DNA from 3 places in the Eubacterium segne genome. Region 1 is predicted to be linked to each of the others. Evidence: predicted binding sites of a transcription regulator. Region 1 holds the regulator's gene; each other region holds the start of a gene.
The links. Region 1 encodes HrcA, which represses chaperone genes, less so after heat shock. Its sites were predicted from a motif close to TGTTAGCACTCNNNNNNNNNGAGTGCTAACA; they were not measured.
Positions count from the first base shown of each region.

Region 2: a site for HrcA is predicted at 1,234-1,264, ahead of htpG (molecular chaperone HtpG). Genes of this name have one in related genera too.
Region 3: a site for HrcA is predicted at 979-1,009, ahead of H8S00_RS04495 (co-chaperone GroES). Genes of this name have one in related genera too.

Region 1 is NZ_JACOOZ010000002.1:190,980-193,257, forward strand. Features, by position in the region: gene grpE (nucleotide exchange factor GrpE) at 1-492, opposite strand, end outside; gene hrcA (heat-inducible transcriptional repressor HrcA) at 523-1,566, opposite strand; gene H8S00_RS03270 (MATE family efflux transporter) at 1,914-2,278, shown strand, end outside.
Region 2 is NZ_JACOOZ010000003.1:191,455-193,732, reverse strand. Features, by position in the region: gene htpG (molecular chaperone HtpG) at 1-1,127, opposite strand, end outside; gene H8S00_RS05590 (DUF5721 family protein) at 1,295-1,786, opposite strand; tRNA gene H8S00_RS05585 (tRNA-Thr) at 1,927-1,999, shown strand; gene H8S00_RS05580 (hypothetical protein) at 2,030-2,278, shown strand, end outside.
Region 3 is NZ_JACOOZ010000003.1:12,090-14,367, forward strand. Features, by position in the region: gene groL (chaperonin GroEL) at 1-650, opposite strand, end outside; gene H8S00_RS04495 (co-chaperone GroES) at 668-952, opposite strand; gene H8S00_RS04500 (DNA-3-methyladenine glycosylase family protein) at 1,093-1,983, opposite strand; gene H8S00_RS04505 (Cof-type HAD-IIB family hydrolase) at 1,994-2,278, opposite strand, start outside.

The DNA of each region.
Region 1 (2,278 bases):
TTCGGCTTCAATAGCTGTAACTCCCATTTCATCAAGAGTTGAAAGTAATTGTTTATAAATAAGATTCATTCCCTGTCCTACAGGTGACTCTAAATCTTCTTCACTAAGTGCTGCAACTCCTCTTTCAAAGTTGTCTACTATAGGAAGTATCTTCTCTATAATAGATTTGGCACCTGTTTCAAACATTGCTGCCTTTTCCTTTTCGCTTCGGCTTCTGAAGTTTTGGAACTCTGCAAATAATCTCTGGTACTTATCATTAAGTTCCTCTATCTGCTGGTCTTTTTTGTCCTTCTTCTTTAAGCCACGCTTTTTTTTCTTATCAGGATTTTCATTCTTGTCTGATGCCTCCTGTTTTTCCTCTGCCACATCCTGTGATTTTGCATCCTGTGACTTTTCTTCTTTTTTAGATTCTTCCTTTACTTTCTCTGTAGTTTCTTCATTTGCCACATCTTTTTCAAGGTTCTCATCTAAATCTTTATTTTCCTTTTGCATCGGATAATCATCCTTTCTTAAAACTTTATACTAATTATCATCTTTAAAAGTCTCACTTAACTGTTCTTTAACAGTTCTTAAAGTTTCAACAACCTTTTCGTAGTCCATTCGCTTCGGTCCTATAATACCGATAGTTCCTTTAAATCCATCTTCAAGCTCGTATGTTGCCGTGACAACGCTACAATCCTTCATGGACTTAACCGGGCTCTCACTACCTATATATACCTGAATGCCTGTTTCCTCATCACTTTCATTAATAAGTTCTGTCAGCTGTGACTTTTCTTCTAATGTTGTAAGTAACTGGCTGGCTCTTTCCTTATCACTAAGCTCAGGATATTTAAAAATATTAGTGGCACCTGATGTGTAAATCTTCATCTGTGCCTCTGTAGCAATAGCTTCCGTAATGGTCTTTAACACTTCATTAACCAATCCCTCAAGTTCTCCTGCCTGAGATGTTAATGTGGAAATAACTCCTAAGTTGATTTCCTCTAATGACAAACCTGCCAAAACAGTGTTAAGTGCCACATTCAATCTCACTATCATTTCCTGACTAATCTGCTGTGTAGTCTTTATAATTCTGTTAACTACGTGATTCTTGTCAGAAACAACAGTGCATAACAACTGATTTTCATCAATTACTGATAATTGAACAAACTTGATTTTATTCTCCTGAGACTTCGGTGCGGATACCATGGTGGCATAATTGGTATTATTTGCTAATACCTTTGCCATATTTTGAAGTAATGTCTCAACCTTATCAACCTTCTCAATTAACAAATCTTCTTTTTCAGTTACCTTCTTTTCTCTTTCATCTAACTCAGACATCTTATCCTTTAAGATATTGTCCACATAAAATCTGTAACCCTTATCTGTAGGAATACGTCCTGCCGATGTATGGGGCTGGATAATGTATCCCATCTCTTCTAAGTCAGACATTTCATTTCTAATGGTAGCTGAACTTAAATTCAAATCAGTGTTCTTGGAAATGGTTCTGGAACCTACCGGCTCGCCTGTTTCTAAGTAGCTTCTGATGATAGCATCTAAAATCTTTTCTTTTCTATCACTAAGTTCCATAAGCATCTCCTTTCTTTGATTTATTAGCACTCATTAGTTTCGAGTGCTAATATTTCATCTGACACTAAAATATCACTATCAAAGTACTTTGTCAACAATTTTATTAAAAAAGATTTGTTAATAAATTGTAAACATTTTTAACGCCACTATTTTAAGTTTTTCTTCTATTATAATAATGCACATTACCAATATATCTTAAAACTATAAAATTAATTTATATTTTTATATTGATTGTAGTGGAATCATGTGTTATTCTACTACCTATTGCAATTAATTATTGTGATTATTTTATACAGTTATTTATTGCTGTTTTTATTTAAATTATTTAATGAGATGAGGTTATTTTAATGGTTGCGGAAGGAAAACAGACTTTTAGAACAAAATATTTTGGCGACAAAGCTTTTTACAAAATGATTATGGCTATTGCACTGCCTATTGTTATTCAAAATCTTCTTACTAACTTTGTTGCTATGCTTGATAATGTAATGGTAGGAAAAATCGGAACAGACCAGATGACCGGTGTTGCCATTATTAACCAGTTATTTTTTGTGTTTAATCTGGCAGTTTTTGGTGGAATGTCCGGAGCGGGAATTTTTTCTGCCCAATATTTCGGTCAGAATAATCATAATGGTGCCAGAAATGTATTTAGAATGAAATTAATTATAGGAATATTTATTATTGCCATAAGCATGTGTGTTTTAATTATTCTCCA
Region 2 (2,278 bases), on a different contig from region 1:
CGTGAAACGTTAAGTGGAAGATCAGGACAATCAATAACACCCTTTAAAAGCATTAAAAATTCAGGAATCACCTCTTTAATATTATCGGCGATAAATACCTGATTGTTGTAAAGTTTAATAGTGCCTTCTATGGATTCGTATTCCATGTTAATCTTAGGGAAGTATAAAATACCTTTCAAATTAAATGGATAATCCATATTTAAATGAATCCAGAATAAAGGTTCCTTATAATCCATGAAAACCTTATGATAAAATGCACGATATTCTTCATCACTACATTCATTTGGATGTTTTGTCCAAAGAGGAGTAGTGTCACTGATACTTACCGGACGCTTCAAAACCTTAACTTTTTTCTTTTCAGGTTCAACCTCTACAGTCTCCTTAGTACCGTCTTCCTTTTCTTTTTCTTCAGTTTTAGCCGGCTCTACAATATGTTCAATAACAGTATCTTTTTCTGTTAATTCTGATTCGTCAATTGTTTCATATTCAGGCTCTGCAGTTTCGTCAGATAAGAATATTTCCACAGGCATAAATGAGCAATATTTATCCAAAACTTCACGGGCTCTGTACATGTTGGCAAATTCTACACTGTCTTCATTTAAGTAAAGAGTAATCTTTGTGCCACGGGTTGTTTTGTCAGATTCACTCATGTTAAATTCGGTTCCGTCTTCACAATCCCACAATACAGCCTTAGCATCCTTCTTGTAAGATAATGTATCAATTGTAACTCTGTCGGCAACCATAAAAGCAGAGTAGAAGCCTAAACCAAAATGTCCTATAATCTGGTCATCAGATGTTTTGTCCTTGTACTGTTCAAGGAAAGCTTCAGCACCTGAAAAGGCAATCTGGTTAATATATTCATCAACTTCATCCTCCGTCATACCGATACCGTTATCAATAAAAGTGATGGTTTTTTCATTAGGATTTACAATAACCTGAACCTTAAGCTCTTCGTCATCAGCGATTTCTGTTTCACCCATCATATCCAATTTCTTTAATTTGGTAATCGCATCACATCCGTTTGATACTAATTCTCTGAAAAAAATGTCATGGTCAGAGTACAGCCATTTCTTAATAATAGGAAATATGTTTTCGCTATTAATAGATAAACTTCCTGTTTTTGCCATTATTAATCACTCCTTATATAAAAATATTTTATTTCAAATCTAAAAAGAGAAGTAATCCTTCTCAATAAAGTCAATTTTAACGCACAAAAATAAAAAGTCAATACAAAATTAGCACTCGCTTCAAACGAGTGCTAAAAGTTTACTATTTGTTAACATTTTAGAAAAAATTAGTTTTCATCACAGGAAAAATAATTGTTAAAAAAGGTAAGAACCATTTTATCCCAATAATGATCTAATGTTTTATCCATGGTGAAAACATTAATGGAAGTGCCTGTTATAACTTCTAATGTATTATTTTCATATAAAATATGTATGTACAGTCCGCCTATTTGGTGTAAATCCATATCCATACCGGAGGCGTCTAGAATTTTGCCATGATATTCCTTGGCAAGAGAAAATACCAGCTTCATTTTAGTTGGAACTTTTTTACCTTTTATGATTTCAAAGCATATATGTTTAATATCCTTCCAATATACAAAGTCATTTATTTTTGCTTCAAGTTCATTAGAATCATAAAAAGCCGCATTTATCCGTCCGTTAAGGGAGAACGAATTAGAAGTATCAATTTGTCCTTCGCATAATAAATAATTATCAAAAGTCTCCTTAACTAAAAGATGCTGCATAAAATTATTTATATCATTTACTTTAAAACTAATCATAAAAAAATTATAGCAGACAAAATACTTCACATCAAGAATGTTAAAGAAAAATACTTATTATAATGTGGTAAAATGTAAAGTAAATGTAATTTTAAACTTTACATTTATATTTTAACTATGTATAATATCATTGTTTAGACGCTTCTGTAGCTCAGTTGGTAGAGCAGCTCACTCGTAATGAGCAGGTCACGTGTTCGAGTCACGCCAGGAGCTTTTATTTTTTATTAATAGTGAGGCTTTTATATGTCATACAAACCTTATAAAGTACCAAAAAACAACAATATTTATTCAAGAGGAAACAGGCAGGGAAGAAACAACAGACAAAATTCCCTAAAAGATGACAGAATAAAACTTTTTGGTTTCCGTTCAGGTGTTTCATATAAGATGATACTTGCTATTTTATATTATGGTTTTATGGCGTTTTATATAATTACCGGAATCTACGGTGAAATAAAGTATTACACTTTTGAACCTATGGATGTGGTGTTGTTT
Region 3 (2,278 bases), on a different contig from region 1:
TATGGATCATCCAGTGTAGCTTCCATCTTATCCATATCTGTAGCCATATATGCTGAAATATATCCTCTGTCAAACTGCATACCTTCAACAAGGTCTAATTCAGTTTTCATTGTTTTTGACTCTTCTATTGTAATAACGCCATCGTTAGAAACCTTTTCCATGGCATCTGCTACCATGTTACCAACTTCCTCATCACCGGCAGAAATAGCTGCAACCTTTGCAATCTGTTCCTTTCCTGTTACAACACTGCTCATATCAGCAATAGCATCAACTGCTACATCTGTTGCTTTCTTCATTCCTTTTCTTAAAATAATAGGATTAGCACCGGCAGCTAAGTTCTTCATTCCGGCATTAATCATTGCCTGAGCTAAAACTGTAGCTGTTGTTGTACCGTCACCTGCTACATCGTTTGTTTTAGTAGCAACTTCCTTTACAAGCTGTGCTCCCATGTTTTCAAATGAATCGTCAAGTTCTATTTCCTTTGCAATTGTTACGCCATCATTTGTAATAAGTGGTGCGCCAAAAGATTTATCAAGAACAACGTTTCTTCCTTTTGGTCCTAATGTAACCTTTACTGTATTTGCTAACTGGTTTACACCTGCTTCAAGAGCAGTTCTGGCTTCAGCGCCATATTTTATTTCCTTTGCCATATTAATTACCTCCAAAATTATTCAACGATTGCAAGAATATCTGACTGTTTTACAATTATATATTCTTCATCATCTAATTTAACTTCATTGCCTGCATACTTTGAAAAGATAACCATATCTCCAGGCTTAACATTCATAACAACTTCTTTACCGTCTACAACTCCACCGGGACCTACAGCAATAACTTCTGCCTGCTGTGGCTTCTCCTGAGATGTACTTGTCAATATAATTCCTGATTTTGTTTTTTCTTCCGGAGTAGACTGCTTTAAAACTACTCTATCTGCTAATGGTATTAATTTCATTTTTTAACCTCCATAATAACATTTCTTGTTAGCACTCCACATATATGAGTGCTAATCAACTAACAATAATAGTAACACTTTTTTTGATTAATGCAATACCTAATGTTATATTTTTACAATTTATTAACAAAATAAATATTCTATTCATTTTTGTTTTTTCCAACTTTATTATCTCTTCCAAAACAAAACAGATATTGTTGTGCGTAGCCACCATATTCTCCATATAATTCCTTAGCACATTTTCCTATTATCTCCTTTGAGGTATCTTTTCCGTTAAAATATAAAGTCTCCATAATTCTTTTTATCCACACATCAATAGGAAATGCCTGCCTGTATCCCAACGAAAAAAGCATTACGCAGTTAGCAACTTTTTCACCAACTCCCTTTATTTCCATTAGTTTCTTTCTGGCATCTTCCTCCTTTAACATTCTAATTTCTTTTTCGTTTATGATGCCTGTAGAAAGCTTCTTAACTGCGTCTGACAAATAAGGTGCCCTAAAACCTGTTTTCATTTCCCTGAAATCTGCCTCGGTAATATTGCTTAACTGTTTCATATTAGGAAAGGAATAGTATTTTTCTCCATTTACCTCCCCTAAATAGTCACCAAAATTCTCACTGATTGTTTTCACAATATGTTTTATATGGGGAATCTGCTTATTTTGGGAAATTATAAAGGATATTAATGTTTCCACAAACTCCTGATTAAGAATCCTTACGCCGTTTTTTTCTTTTATCGCAGGCTCTAAGGTTTCATCACTTTTCAGAAGAAACTCCTTAATTTTTTCATAATCTCTGTTTAAATCAAAGTATGGTATCCATATATTTTCAACTTCCTTAATTGTTTTATTAAGAAAAACAAGGTTGTTATCCTTTTCCATTATATGTAAAAGCCTGCCATAGGCTACTACAACATAATCCTGTTCATCCTGTTTATAAAATCTGAAGCATTGTCCACATTCTAAGGTCTGCTGTAAATCAAAATCACTAATTTCCTTTATTATTATATTATTTTTATCCTTCAGTATTCTCATATTACATCCTTTATATTAATTCAAATTTTTTTAATGCCTCATATATTCCACCCTTATCAAAGTCAGAAGTATGATACTTTGTAGCTTCCTTTATGGCATCATCACTATTTCCCATGGCACAGCCATACTTAACATATTTTAGCATGTCAATGTCATTTAAACTGTCACCGAAAGCATATGTGTTTTCCCATGGAATGTTTAATGCTTTAATTAATTTTTCAATTCCCACAGCTTTATTATATCCCTTTGGAACTAACTCCAATAAACTATGCTGATGAGATATAATGGTGTAATC